Regions from separate parts of the Streptomyces sp. NPDC086080 genome, predicted to be linked through region 2. Evidence: riboswitches for the same ligand, from Rfam matches in the RefSeq annotation. Region 2 holds a riboswitch; the other holds the start of a gene.

Region 1 (7,438 bases), on a different contig from region 2:
CGCTCGAGGCCGCGCCGCGCCTCCTCGTCGAACGCGATGATCTTGGCCATGTGAAGTGGTCCCTCCAGGACTGGGGGTGATTCCTTCGGACCGCGCCCGCGCCCGCGACGGACGGCTCGCCGACCCTGTGGTTCCTTGCCCCACACGGTCCGCGGGCCTCACCGACCCGGTCCTTCGTTGTCACTCTCACCTTCAGAGTGCTAACGCAATGATTAGCACTCGACCCATGCGAGTGCAAGCGCCTATGGGGAGTACACGGGGCGCTCAGCCGCGCGCGAACACCGGCCGCGGCGCTGTGCGGGCACGGCGAAGGCCGGCACCCCGGCGCTGTGCGGGCACGGCGAAGGGCCCGCACCCCGGGAGGTGCGGGCCCTTCGTCAGCAGAAGATGCTTGCTGGTTGTGAGCGCGTTCAGGCGCTGAGACGAACCATGTCGGCCTGCGGGCCCTTCTGACCCTGCGAGATCTCGAACTCGACCCGCTGGCCTTCTTCGAGGGTGCGGTAGCCGTCCATCTGAATCGCGCTGTAGTGGACGAAAACATCCGCACCACCGTCGACCGCGATGAAGCCGTACCCCTTCTCCGCGTTGAACCACTTGACGGTGCCCTGAGCCATGCCTAACTCCCCTATTACTGGCCCTTGCACAGATCCGCACTTCGCGAATCCGGGTCAGACCTCACCCCCCAACGGTTGGGGGCGTGCGCCGGAACGCGTCGACCGCGGCTGAATGTATCTGCCCAACTGCCGTCTGCAACAGGTCAGTCGGACGAGAAATCTGGACGACACCGGTCCGGAATCTGGCGAGAATTCACACGATCTCAGGGCAAGTCGGGCCGGACAAAGGTCGCAAATGCCGCGAAGGGCGCCCGCACTTTGGCTACATCCAGTCGGGCGTACGGCAGGAATTCACGGTCCTCGATCAGTGGATCGGGAGCGCGTTCCCCAACTCTACCGCGCTCAACCCCATGGAATTGCCCCCTCCGCATCTCTCACGGAGGGGGCGAAGTCCTCAACCCTCGGTAACGGCGATGACCGATGGTAATGAACCGACGGTAATGATCAGCCGCCGGCGACCGCCGGGATGATCGACACGGATGCGCCGTCCGGGGTGGCCGTCTCGAGCCCCTGCTCGAACCGCACGTCGTCGTCATTGACGTAGACGTTGACGAACCGGCGCAGCTTGCCCTGGTCGTCCAGGACCCGGGCGGCGATCCCGGTGTGGTTCTTCTCCAGATCCGAGACGACCTCGGCGAGGGTCGCGCCTTCGGCACTCACCTCGGCCTTGCCGCCGGTGTAGGTACGCAGGATGGTCGGGACCCGAACAGTGACGCTCACAACAAAACCTCCGGTCAGGTGACGCCCCTGGGGGGGCGGGACTGCAGGGACATGCGGCTCCGCCGCGCGGGCGCGGGCGGCCACGACGGCGCCGGGGACGGAACGGCTCAGCCGAGCCCGGCCTCACGGAACGACTCCAGGGTGGGACGAATGGTCGCGGTCATCCCGGTGCCGGCCACCGCGTCCAGCGTCTTGAGCCCGTCCCCCGTGTTCAGCACGACCGTGGTCAGCGACGGGTCGAGCGCCCCGCTCTCGAGAAGCTTCCTGGTGACTCCCACGGTCACACCCCCTGCGGTCTCCGCGAAGATCCCCTCGGTCCGCGCCAGCAGCTTGATCGCGTCGACGACCTGATCGTCGTTGACGTCCTCGACCGCACCACCCGTGCGCCGGGCGATGTCCAGCACGTACGGCCCGTCCGCCGGGTTCCCGATCGCCAGCGACTTGGCGATCGTGTCCGGCTTCTGCGGACGGACGACGTCGTGCCCGGCCTTGTACGCCGTGGAGACCGGCGAGCAGCCCTCCGCCTGCGCCCCGAAGATCTTGTACGGCTTGTCCTCGACGAGACCGAGCTTGATCAGCTCCTGCAGTCCCTTGTCGATCTTCGTGAGCTGCGAGCCGGAGGCGATCGGGATGACGATCTGGTCGGGGAGGCGCCATCCCAGCTGCTCGCAGATCTCGTACGCGAGGGTCTTGGACCCCTCCGCGTAGTACGGCCGCAGGTTGACGTTGACGAAGCCCCAGCCTTCGCCGGCCGAGTCGCCGATCAGCTCGGAGCAGAAACGGTTCACGTCGTCGTAGTTGCCCTCGATGCCGACGAGCTCACCGCCGTAGACGGCGGCCATGACGACCTTGCCCTGCTCCAGGTCGTGCGGGATGAACACACAGGAGCGGAAGCCGGCCCGGGCGGCGGCGGCACCGACCGCGCCGGCGAGGTTCCCGGTGGAGGAGCAGGACAGGGTGGTGAAGCCGAAGGCGCGGGCGGCCTCGATGGCCTGGGCGACGACGCGGTCCTTGAAGGAGTGCGTCGGGTTGCCGGAGTCGTCCTTGACGAACAGCTTGCCGGGGTCGACGCCGAGTTCCCGCGCGAGGTTGTCGGCCTGGACGAGCTTGGTCCAGCCGGGGTTGATGTTCGGCTTGGTCGCCACGTCCGCCGGAACGGGCAGCAGGGGGGCGTAGCGCCAGATGTTCGCGGGTCCCGCTTCGATCCGCTTGCGGAGCTCTTCGGTGTCGTACGCCGAGAAGTCGTAGGCGATCTCCAGCGGGCCGAAACACTCCTCGCAGGCGAAGACCGGGCCGAGGGGGACGCGGTGCCCGCATTCGCGACAGGAGAGCGCGGTGGCGGGGCCCAGGTCGACGGCGTTCGCGGCGGCGGATCCGGGGGTGTCTTCAGCAGTCTGCACAGCCATGTGAGGCGAGGCCCTTTCTCCTCATCTTCCTCACGACGCATCTCGCCGTGAGACGGATTTGGCACCTTCCCTAGCCGGGAGCCTCGCCACGTCCGCGTGACAGGAACCGACTGGAGGGTTGCCGGGGCTTCATCGGGCCGTATCCCTCTGCCCCTCTGGATGAGCGGTGTTCAGTTGTGGGCTCGACGACCCCGGCATGCGAAGGTCATCGGCGTTGTTCAAGACTGTAACCGAGGCCCGGAGGGTCGAGACAGTCCGTCCGAACCGCGAGATGGATCACAGGCAGTGAGGAGCCGGGGAGCGTGCTGGAAGAAGTCGAGCGCTGGCTGACCGACCGCTCCTGGTCCGTGGCGGACCGCCCGCTCCACCGGATCCTGGCGGCGAAACGTGCCACGGGGCAGACGGTGAGCGTGGTCCTGCCCGCGCTGAACGAGGAGGCGACGGTCGGCGCCATCGTGTCGGCGATCCGGCACGACCTGATGCTCCAGGTCCCGCTGGTCGACGAGGTCGTGGTGATCGACTCGGGTTCGACCGACCGCACGGCCGAGGCGGCCGCGGCGGCGGGCGCGACGGTGGTGCACCGGGACGCGGTCCTGCCCCGGATACCGGCGGTGCCCGGCAAGGGCGAGGTGCTGTGGCGGTCGCTGCTGGTCACCCGGGGCGACATCGTGTGCTTCGTCGACGCGGACCTCAGGGAGTTCTCCTCCGACTTCGTCTCCGGCATCGTCGGCCCGCTGCTGACCGAGCCGGACGTCCACCTGGTCAAGGCGATGTACGACCGTCCCCTCACGATGTCCGACGGACACGCCCCGGGCGCGATCGCCGCCGGGCAGGGCGGCCGGGTCACGGAGCTGATGGCCCGCCCGCTGCTGAACATGCACTGGCCCCAGCTGGCCGGTTTCGTCCAGCCGCTCGGCGGCGAGTACGCGGCCCGCCGCTCCCTCCTCGAACAGCTCCCCTTCCCCGTCGGGTACGGCGTCGAGCTCGGCATGCTGGTCGACGCCCTGCACCTGGTGGGCCTGGACGCGCTGGCCCAGGTCGACGTCGGGGTGCGCAAGCACCGGCACCAGGACGGCCAGGCCCTCGGCCGGATGGCCGCCGCGATCTACCGCACCGCCCAGCTGCGGCTGGCCCGCGGCCACCTGATCCGGCCGTCGCTCACCCAGTTCGAACGCACGGGTGCCACCTTCGAACCCCGTACCTACTCCGTCGACACGGAGGAACGCCCCCCGATGGCGGACATCGCGGAGTACCAGGAGCGGCGGGTGGCCTGACCCACGGCGCGTGACCGAATCGCCGCCGTGGTGCGCGAAGACACGTTTGAGGTTCCGGGGGCCGGGCTAGGTTGTGGCGTATGGCTTCAAGCTTCGGTGCTGCTCAGGTGCTGGTCGCCTCCAATCGGGGGCCGGTCTCGTACGAGGTTCTGGACGACGGGTCGCTGCGGGCGAAGCGGGGCGGTGGCGGGCTGGTGTCCGGACTGTCGGCGATCGGGCCGGAGGCCGGCGCGCTGTGGGTCTGCTCGGCGCTGTCCGACGGCGACCGCGAGGCCGTACGGCGCGGAGCCGGCGAGGACGGCGTGCGGATGCTGGACATCCCGGCGGACGTCCACGCGGACGCGTACAACGGGATCGCCAACTCGGTGCTGTGGTTCGTGCACCACATGCTGTACCAGACCCCGGTGGAGCCGGTCTTCGACGCGGAGTTCCGCCGCCAGTGGGCCTCGTACGAGAGCTACAACCGCGCGTTCGCCGAGGCACTGGCCGAGGAGGCGGCGCCGGGCGCGGCGGTCCTGGTACAGGACTACCACCTGACCCTCGTCCCCCGGATGCTCCGCGAGCTCCGCCCCGACCTGCGCATCGGGCACTTCTCGCACACGCCGTGGGCCCCGCCGGAGTACTTCGCGATGCTGCCCGACGACATCGCACGGCAGGTGCTGGGCGGCATGCTGGGCGCCGACCGGCTCGGCTTCCTCACCCACCGCTGGGCGGACGCGTTCACCGCGTGCTGCGAACGGTTCACGGACGGGCCCGGGCACACGGAGGTCGGGGTGCACGGTCTCGGCGCGGATGCGGACTTCCTGCGCGCCCGCGCCCGCGAGGCGGACGTCGAGGAACGGATCGCGGTACTGCGGGAGGAGATCGGCACGGCACCCGACGGCCACCCGCGCCGGGCGATCGTCCGGGTGGACCGCACCGAGCTGTCGAAGAACATCGTGCGCGGCCTGCTGGCGTACCGGCAGCTCCTGGACGACCGCCCCGAGTGGCACGAGCGGGTGGTGCATGTCGCCTTCGCCTACCCCTCCCGGCAGGACCTCGCCGTGTACCGCGACTACACGGCCGAGGTCCAGAAGGTCGCGGAGGAGATCAACGAGCGGCACGGCACACCCGGCTGGCGGCCGGTCGTCCTGCACGTCAGGGACGACTTCGCGCGCTCGCTCGCCGCGTACCGGCTGGCGGACGTGGCCCTGGTCAACCCCATCCGCGACGGCATGAACCTGGTCGCCAAGGAGGTCCCGGTCGTCTCCGAAGCGGGCTGCGCGCTGGTGCTGTCGCGGGAGGCGGGCGCCCACGAGGAACTGGGCGAGGACGCGATCACGGTCAACCCGTACGACGTCGTCGAGACGGCCGGCGCCCTGCACGAGGCCCTGACCATGAACCCGGACGAGCGCACCGAGCGCACCAAGCGCCTGGCGGCGTCGGCGACGGCACTCCCCCCGGCCCGCTGGTTCCTGGACCAGCTGACCGCGCTGCGCGCCATGCGGCCTTCCACCTGACCGTCCCCCGACCACACCGAACACCCGGCGGCACCGGCGACGGCACTGCCCCGGCACGCCGATTCCCGGACCAACCGAACGTCCGAGGAGCCGGGCCCCGGCCGCCCCGACCGGCCGGGCACGTGCCTGCGCGATGTCCGGACAGCCACGCCCCACCGGCCGCACACCCCGCGGACGCCACGACACGACCTCCCGCGCGGAGTGCCGGACGGCGCGCAGGCGTGCACGGGGCCGACCGTGGATAGGTTGGGCAGTATGGCCAGCCATACGGATTCCACGGACCCGAACGCCACGCCGACGCCGACGCCGACCACGCAGGCCGGACGGGAAGGGCTCGACGCGCTGCTCTCCCACCCGGGCACGGCGCTGATCGGGCTCGACTTCGACGGAACGCTCGCGCCGATCGTGGCCGATCCCGAGCAGGCCCGCGCACACCCCGACGCGGTGCCCGCGCTCGCCGCGCTCGCCCCGAAGGTCGCCGCGGTCGCGGTCGTCACGGGCCGGCCCGCGAGTGTCGCGGTCCGCAACGGCGGCTTCGCGGGCGTCCCCGGTCTGGAGCACCTCGTCGTTCTCGGCCACTACGGCGCCGAGCGGTGGGACGCCGGGACGGGGACGGTCACCGCGCCCGCCCCGCCCCCCGGAGTCGCCGCCGCCCGCGCGGAGCTGCCGGGGCTGCTCGACCGGGCCGGGGCGGGGCAGGGCACATGGATCGAGGAGAAGGGCGGCCGGGCGGTCGCCGTCCACACCCGCCGGGCCGCCGATCCGCAGGCCGCGTTCGAGGCCCTGCGCGAGCCGCTCACCGACCTCGCCACCCGGCACGGCCTGGTCGTCGAGCCCGGCCGCATGGTTCTGGAGCTGCGCCCGCCCGGCATGGACAAGGGCGTCGCCCTGCTGGAGTACGCCCGGGAGATCGGCGCCGGTTCGGTCCTCTACGCCGGGGACGACCTGGGCGACCTCGCCGCCTACTCGGCCGTCGACAAACTCCGCGCGACCGGCACCCCCGGCCTCCTCGTCTGCAGCGGCAGCAACGAGGTCACGGAGCTCCGCGACCGCGCCGACGTGGTGACCGACGGCCCGTCCGGCGTCGTACGGCTGCTGCGGACCCTGGCGGCGAAAATCCCGTAACTCCCAACAGCCCGTCCGGCGCTTGAGGACGAGGCCCGAAGGGCCGACAGGGGGTCCGGGGGGCGCAGCCCTCCGGGGACGGGAAAGGGAAGGGGCGGCGGGGGCGAAACCTCTGGGGCAACCAACACAGCCCGCCCCCATCTCCTCACCGCTCCGCGCGACGCGACTCCCGCACCCGCCGCAGGCGGTTGACCGTGACCGGGTCATGAGCGAGGGCCCGCGGATCGTCCAGCAGGGCGTTGAGCAGCTGGTAGTAGCGCACCGGCGCCAGCCCCAGCTCTTCCCTGATCGCACGCTCCTTCACACCGGGCCCGGCAAAGCCCCGGCGTTCCAGCGCGAGGATGTCCCACTCTCGCCGGGCCAGCCCGCCGCTGGCCTCGTACCGCTCCTCGTCGTCCCCCTGATCCATGTGCCGCAGGCTACTCCGCGCTCGCCGCGCGCAGGGCATGGCCGCGGCCTGGGCCCGGTGCCCCCGCACCATCCGAAATTTTTCGACAGTCGGAATAAGGTCCATACCAAGCGAGTGGACTAGACCTCTTACCGGTCCGGGGGCCACACTGTTCCACGTGAAACACGTCATCGCCCTCGATGTGGGCGGCACCGGGATGAAGGCCGCCCTGGTCGGGGCGGACGGCGGGCTGCTGCACCAGGCCCGCCGGCCCACCGGCCGCGAGCGCGGCCCGGACGCGGTCGTCGCGGAGATCCTCGACTTCGCCGCGGAGTTGCGCGCCCACGGAATCGACCGGCACGGCACGTCCCCGTCCGCCGCCGGTGTCGCCGTTCCCGGGATCGTCGACGAG
Region 2 (7,438 bases):
CCCCGTCGCGGACGAGTTCACGCACCGCCCGTACGAAACGCTCCACGTGCTCGTCGGGCGTACCGGCACCGAAGCTGACACGGATGGCGCTGAGGGACTTCCCGCCGGCGGCCGCGTCCGGCGCCCCGCACTCCCCCGCGGCCCCCCGCTCGCCCCCGAGCAGCCTGCGCACCAGCGGGTGGGCGCAGAACAGCCCGTCACGTACACCGATGCCGTACTCGGCGGACAGCGCGGCGGCGAGGTGGGAGCTGTTCCAGCCCTCGACGACGAAGGACAGCACACCGACGCGCGGGGCGTCGTCCCCGAACAGCGACAGGAACCGCACCTCGGGAACGTCGGCGAGCCCCTCCCGCACCGCGCGGACCAGCGCCTCCTCCCGCGCGGCCAGCGCCTCGAAGCCGGCCTCGGTGAGCGCCTCGCAGGCGGAGGCGATGGCATGGGCGCCGATGACGTTGGGCGATCCCGCCTCGTGACGGGCGACGCCGTCGTGCCACTCCACGTCCACTCCCCCGTCCGCGCCCCGGGTGACCTTCCGGCTGGCGCCACCGCCCGCGAGGTAGGGCTCGGCCGCACGCAGCCAGTCGGACCGGCCGGCCAGCACACCGGAGCCGAAGGGGGCGTACAGCTTGTGACCGGAGAAGGCCACCCAGTCGACGTCCAGGTCGCGCACGCTCACCGCGTGATGCGGGGCGAGCTGCGCGGCGTCCAGCACGATGCGGGCGCCGTGCGCGTGCGCGGCGGCGGCGAGTTCCCGGACGGGCCACAGCTCGCCGGTGACGTTGGAGGCGCCGGTGACACAGACCAGGGCCGGGCCGTACGGGGCGCGCCCGGCGAGGGCGCGTTCCAGGGTCGTCACGGCCTGGCCGGGGCTGTCGGGGGCGTCGAGGCAGGTGACGCGGGCGGCCCGCCAGGGCAGCAGGGAGGCGTGGTGCTCGGTCTCGAAGACGAAGACCTCACAGCCGTCGGGGAGCGCGGCGGCGAGCAGGTTGAGTGAGTCGGTGGTGGACCGGGTGAAGACCACCTGGTCGTCGGTGCGGCAGTCCAGGAACCCGGCGACGGTGCGGCGGGCGTTCTCGAACAGCTCGGTGGAGAGCTGGGAGAGGTACCCGGCGCCCCGGTGGACACTGCCGTAGTACGGCGCGTACGCGGCCACGTCGTCCCACACCCGCTGGAGGGCGGGGGCGCTGGCGGCGTAGTCGAGGGCGGCGTAGGTGACCTCGCCACCGGTGACGAGGGGGACGGTGACGTCCCGGCCCAGTACGGGCAGCGGGGCCAGGACGGACGGGGCGACGGCAAGGGTGGAAACGGACATGGCGGAACTCCCGGTGAGACAGGCGGAACTCCCGCGCGAGCGGACGGCGCTCGAGCGCGGAAGGTGAAGGGAATGAGGGTGCGCGGAGGCGGGGCTCGGCGGCCCTAGAACATTCGCTGGCTCACAGAAGGCTCCTCGACGACCAGGACCCCTGGTGTACGAGGGGTCCGCGCTTGCCGTAGACCTCGCTGCCTACGGCCTGGTCTTCACCCGGGGCACCCCGCCACGGACGGAGGGTTGCCGGACAGCCGGCCGGGGCCTTATGGCTGTCACTCATGACCTGGGGAGGACGCTATGCGAAGTGATCGACGCCCCGCAACCCGTGTCCGGATTACGGGACTTCCCCGCTCGGGGCGGCAGGGTCCGCTCCGCGGGTCGACCGAAGTGACCCGTCCCGGTGAACGCCCGGCCCCATCCACCGCCCTGGTACCGCCCGTGCGCGTCGCGGTCGCTCCCACCCACCGCACCGCGCCGCACCCTCGGTGGGCGCTACGCGTCACCGACCGCCACCCAACACCCCACGACCCGCCTGCCGACCCCCGGCTCGACCGCCCCGGCCGTCCTAGCCAGCCCGGCGCGCAGCTGTCCCGTCAGGCTGCCGGAGCCGGGCTCCGGGACCCCCGGCGCGCCCGCCGAAACCAACACGCACCCCGCCGCGCCCCGCACCCCCGGCAAGGGCTACGCGTTACTGACCGCCACCCAGCGCTCCAGGACCCGCTTCGCGCCGCCCGAGTCGATCGCCTCGGCCGCCTTCGCCATCCCGGCGCGGAGCTGCTCCGTCAGGGTGCCGGAGCAGGGCTCCAGGGCCACCAGCGCGGCCGCCGCGTTCAGCAGCACCGCGTCCCGTACCGGGCCCCGTTCTCCGTCCAGCAGCCGACGGGCGACCTCCGCGTTGTAGGAGGCGTCGGCGCCACGCAGGGCCTCCACGGGCACCAGCTCGATGCCCACCTCGCGCGGGTCGAAGGTCTGCTCGTCGACCTTGCCGTCGCGGACCACCCACACCCTGGAGGTGGCGGTGGTGGTCAGCTCGTCCAGGCCGTCGTCGCCGCGGAACACCAGCGAGGAGTGGCCGCGCCCGGCGAAGACCCCGGCCATGATGGGCGCCATCCGGGGGTCGGCGACCCCGACCGCCTGGGCCTTGACCTGGGCCGGGTTGGCCAACGGGCCGAGGAAGTTGAACACCGTGCGGATGCCCAGCTGGCCGCGCGCGGCGGCCACATGGCGCAGCGCCGGGTGGAACTTCACCGCGAAGCAGAAGGTGATCCCGGCCTCCTCGGCGACCTCGGCGACCCGGCGCGGGGTCAGCTCCAGATTGACGCCGAGCTTCTCCAGGACGTCGGAGGCGCCGGACGCGGAGGAGGCGGCCCGGTTGCCGTGCTTGACGACCTTCGCGCCCGTGCCGGCCACGACGATCGAGGACATCGTGGAGATGTTCACCGTCTTGGCGCCGTCGCCGCCGGTGCCGACGATGTCGACGGTCGCGCCCGGCACCTCGATCACATGGGCGTGGTCGTACATGGCGCGTACACAGCCGGTGATCTCGTCGACGGTCTCGCCCTTGGCCCGCAGGGCGACCGCGAAGCCGGCGATCTGCGCGTCGGTCGCCTCGCCACGCATGATCAGGTCCATCGCCCAGGCGGTGTCGTCGGCGGACAGGTCCCGGCCGTCCAGCAGTCCGTTCAGCACGGCGGGCCAGGAGCGGCCCGCCGCGGTGTCGCCTCCAGCGGGGGTCACAGCGCTCATGGCCGCTCCTGATGGTCGTAGAAGAGTCCCGGGATACCGGACGCGGTCCCGGGCTCCACCCTATCCAGCTCCGGGGACGGCGAAGGGCCCCCGTCCGCAGAACGGACGGGGGCCCTTCGCCGTCGTGTGGCGACTGGGGTGGTGCGCTGAAGGTGATCAGTGGTGGCCGTGGCCGCTCGAGATCTCCTTGTACTCCTCGACGGTCGCCTTCGGAATCTGGGATTCCCCGCCGTAGTACCCCTTGCTGAGCTTGGCGCGCAGCTTCTCGCTCATCTTCACCTTGCGCCGGACGCCGTTCTCGTCGACCTCCGGGCCGAGCTCGAGCGGCTTGTACTGCTCGTGCGCGGTGAGGGTGTGCAGCTGCTCCTGGCTGAGCGGCTCGTGGACCTCGATGAACTCGCCGTGCGGCAGACGCTTGATGATGCCCGACTCACGGCCGTGCAGCACCTTGTCCTTGTCCCGGCGCTGGAGGCCGAGGCAGATCCGCTTGGTGACGATGAACGCCACGACCGGCGCGACGAAGAACGCGATCCGTACGAACCAGGTGATGGCGTTGATCGACAGGTGGAAGTGGGTGGCCCACAGGTCGTTGCCACCACCGACGAGGAGCACGAAGTACAGCGTGATCCAGGCGACGCCGAAGGCGGTCCGCGTCGGGGCGTTGCGCGGGCGGTCCAGGATGTGGTGCTCGCGCTTGTCGCCGGTGACCCAGGACTCGATGAACGGGTACACCGCGATGGCCACCAGGACCAGCGGGAAGATCAGCAGCGGGATGAACACACCCAGGACGAGCGTGTGACCCCAGAAGTTGATCTCCCAGCCCGGCATGACACGGATCAGGCCCTCGGAGAAGCCCATGTACCAGTCCGGCTGGGCGCCGGTGGAGACCATGTCCGGCCGGTAGGGGCCGATGTTCCAGATGGGGTTGATCGTGGCGATCGCGGAGACGACCGCGAGCACACCGAAGACCAGGAAGAAGAAGCCTCCGGCCTTGGCCATGTACACCGGCAGCAGCGGCATGCCCACGACGTTCTTGTTGGTCTTGCCGGGGCCCGCGAACTGCGTGTGCTTGTGGTAGAAGACCAGGATCAGGTGGGCCACCACGAGCCCGAGCATGATGCCCGGCAACAGCAGGACGTGGACCGAGAAGAACCGGGCGACGAAGTCGTCCCCGGGGAACTCGCCGCCGAAGAGGAAGAACGACAGGTACGTGCCGACGATCGGCACGGACAGGACCGCGCCCTCCATGAAGCGGATACCGGTGCCGGAGAGCAGGTCGTCCGGGAGCGAGTAACCGGTGAAACCGGTGAACATGCCGAGGACGAACAGCAGGAAGCCGAACAGCCAGTTGATCTCACGCGGCTTGCGGAACGCGCCGGTGAAGAACACGCGCATCATGTGCACGAACATGCCGGCCAGGAAGACCAGCGCGGCCCAGTGGTGGATCTGCCGGATCAGCAGACCGCCACGGACGTCGAAGCTGATGTCCAGCGTCGACTTGTAGGCCTCACTCATCAGCTGGCCCTGCATGGGCACGTACGAGCCGTGGTACTCCACCTCGTTCATCGACGGGTGGAAGAACAGCGTCAGGTACACACCCGTGAGGATGATGATGATGAAGCTGTAGAGGCAGATCTCACCCAGCATGAACGACCAGTGGTCGGGGAAGATCTTCCGCATGTTGGCCTTGGCCAGGGAGTAGATCCCCAGCCGGCCGTCGGCCCAGTCGGCGACCTTTTCGCCGGCCGGTGCCTTCCCGCGCGAGCGGGACTCGGGGGTCGTTGCAGTACTCATCCGCGCTCCCAGAAGGCAGGACCGACGGGCTCGTCGAAGTCGCCGAGCGCTTCGAGGTAGCCCTCGTCGTTCACGCCGATGCGCAGCTGCGGCAGGGCGTGACCGGCGGGACCGAAGATCACCTTGGCACCGTCGGAGAGGTCGAAGGTGGACTGGTGACAGGGGCACAGCGCGTGATGCGTCTGCTGCTCGTACAGGGAGATCGGGCAACCGACGTGGGTGCAGATCTTCGAGTAGGCGAGGATCCCCTCGTGCGACCACTCCAGGGCCTGCTTGTCCTTGATGTCGTCCGGCTGGATGCGGACCAGCATCAGGGCTGCCTTGGCGATCTCGGTCATGAAGCCGTGGTCGTGCTCCTCCAGGCCCTCGGGCTTGGCGAAGGCGAGCGAGCCCACGGTGATGTCGGACGGCCGCAGCGGCTCGTTGGTGTTCATGTTGACCAGGAGCTTGCCCTTGGACCACATGGTCTCGCGCAGCTTGGTCCCGGGCAGCGGCCCGAGGTCGCGCAGCAGCACCACTCCGGAGAGCGGGAACAGGGCGAGCGCCCCGAACATCGTGTTGCGGATCAGCTTGCGGCGGCCGAGCGCCGACTCCTTGGCACCCTGGCGGAAGTCGTCCATGACCTTCGCCTTGACCTCCGGGGAGGCCTCGATCGGGTGACGCTCGTCGGTGAGCTCGTGGTCCGACATCAGCGTGCGGGCCCAGTGGACCGCGCCGGCGCCGATGGCGAACAGGGCGACACCGAGGGTCATACCGAGCGCGAAGTTCAGCGCGCTGATGTGACCGAGCGGGAAGATGTAGACGGACTTGTCGACCGGGATCGTCACATACGAGGCGATGAAGCCGACGGTGGCCAGCATCGACACGGTGAACAGCAGGGCGACCGTGCGCTCGGACCGCTTGGCGGCCCGCTCGTCGAGGTCCTGGATCCGGTGCTCGTGGGGCGGCAGGCCCGGGTCGGCGAACGGGTTCTTCTCGTCCGCGAGCTTCACCGAGCCGGGAGCGGCGTCCTGCGCTGCGGGCAGGTTCTCTTCTGGAATGTCTTGGCTACTCATGACTTCTTGGCCTTTGCGGTCCGAGCGGCGACCCAGACGGCGACCGCGATCAGCGCGCCGAGTCCGAAGACCCACGCGAACAGACCCTCCGAGACCGGGCCGAGTCCGCCGAGCGCGAGTCCACCGGGGCTCTCGGACTCATCGCTGTTGACCGCGTGCAGGTACGCGATGATGTCCTTCTTGTTCTGCTCCGGCAGCACGCCGTCGGGGAAGGACGGCATGTTCTGCGGGCCGGTGAGCATGGCCTGGTAGATGTGCTTCGGCGCGACGTCCGCGAGGTCCGGGGCGTACTTGCCGTTCGTGAGCGCACCGCCCTTGCCGGTGAAGTTGTGGCACTGGGCGCAGTTGTTGCGGAACAGTTCACCGCCCTTGGCGATGTCGGCACCCTCGGGGCCGTACTGCTCCTCGGTGGGGACGGCCGGGCCGGCACCCAGGGAGGCGATGTACGCGGCCAGCTGGTCGATCTCGGCCTGGCTGTAGGTGCCCGGCTTCTTGGGCACCTGCGCGCCCTGCGAGGTGGCGGCCGGCATACGGCCGGTGCTCACCTGGAAGTCGACCGCGGCGGCGCCCACGCCCACCAGGCTCGGACCGTCGGAGGAGCCCTGACCGCCGGTGCCGTGGCAGCTGGCGCAGCCGACCGCGTAGAGCTTCTTGCCCTCCTCGATCGTGAGGGACTGGGCTGTTTCGTCGGCCTGCGCCTTGTCCGCGGGTGCGAACACGGCGTAGAGCCCCCCGGTGCATGCCAGCGCGAGGAGTAGGACGACGAGCGCCGCCAGCGGGTGGCGTCGTCGTGCGGAGAGCTTTTTCACGGATTACCCCGGTGTCAGGATCTTCTGCGTCGATGCTTCTGGTTGGTGCGCTGCTTCGAGCGCGCGAGGCTGTGGGCCCGTGCTACTTGATCATGTAGATCGTGGCAAAGAGGCCGATCCAGACGACATCGACGAAGTGCCAGTAATAGGACACGACGATGGCCGCGGTCGCCTGCTCGTGAGTGAACCTCCGTGCCGCGTAGGTCCGGCCCAGGACCAGCAGGAAGGCGATGAGACCGCCTGTCACGTGCAGGCCGTGGAAGCCGGTGGTCAGGTAGAACGCCGAGCCGTATGCGTCGGAGGAGAGGGACAGGCCCTCGTGCTTGACCAGCTCGGTGTACTCGAGGACCTGACCGCCGACGAAGACGGCGCCCATGATGAAGGTGACGATGAACCACGCCCGGAGCTTCTTCACGTCACCGCGCTCGGCGGCGAAGACGCCGAGCTGGCAGGTGAGCGAGGAGAGCACCAGGATCGTGGTGTTCGCCGCCGAGAACGGGAAGTTCAGGAGGTCGGCCTTCTCCGACCAGAAGTCGGGTCCGGTCACCGATCGCAGGGTGAAGTACATCGCGAAGAGGGCCGCGAAGAACATCAGCTCGGAACTCAGCCAGATGATGGTTCCGACGCTGGTGAGGTTCGGTCGGTTGACCGACGGGTGCGCGTGCCCGGTATCTACTGTCGTTGCTGTCGCCACGCCGACATTATGTCGGTCGCTTATCCCGCCC

The links. Region 2 has a riboswitch for S-adenosylmethionine ahead of ACIF9R_RS31840 (aminotransferase class V-fold PLP-dependent enzyme). Riboswitches for the same ligand answer to the same signal wherever they lie in the genome.
Region 1: linked by a shared signal. The riboswitch ahead of thrC (threonine synthase) and the one ahead of ACIF9R_RS31840 (aminotransferase class V-fold PLP-dependent enzyme) in region 2 are both predicted to bind S-adenosylmethionine.

The regions. Positions count from the first base shown of each region.
Region 1 covers NZ_JBITRU010000005.1:125,449-132,886, reverse strand. The annotation lists gene groL (chaperonin GroEL) at 1-50, opposite strand, end outside; gene ACIF9R_RS08455 (cold-shock protein) at 411-614, opposite strand; gene ACIF9R_RS08450 (MoaD/ThiS family protein) at 1,059-1,334, opposite strand; gene thrC (threonine synthase) at 1,442-2,740, opposite strand; SAM riboswitch class I at 2,759-2,906, opposite strand; gene ACIF9R_RS08440 (glucosyl-3-phosphoglycerate synthase) at 3,043-4,014, shown strand; gene ACIF9R_RS08435 (trehalose-6-phosphate synthase) at 4,095-5,513, shown strand; gene otsB (trehalose-phosphatase) at 5,769-6,638, shown strand; gene ACIF9R_RS08425 (DUF3263 domain-containing protein) at 6,784-7,047, opposite strand; gene ACIF9R_RS08420 (ROK family protein) at 7,205-7,438, shown strand, end outside.
Region 2 covers NZ_JBITRU010000036.1:50,322-57,759, reverse strand. The annotation lists gene ACIF9R_RS31840 (aminotransferase class V-fold PLP-dependent enzyme) at 1-1,312, opposite strand, end outside; SAM riboswitch class IV at 1,477-1,593, opposite strand; gene trpD (anthranilate phosphoribosyltransferase) at 1,991-3,055, opposite strand; gene ACIF9R_RS31830 (cytochrome bc complex cytochrome b subunit) at 3,212-4,849, opposite strand; gene ACIF9R_RS31825 (Rieske 2Fe-2S domain-containing protein) at 4,846-5,904, opposite strand; gene ACIF9R_RS31820 (c-type cytochrome) at 5,901-6,713, opposite strand; gene ACIF9R_RS31815 (heme-copper oxidase subunit III) at 6,796-7,407, opposite strand.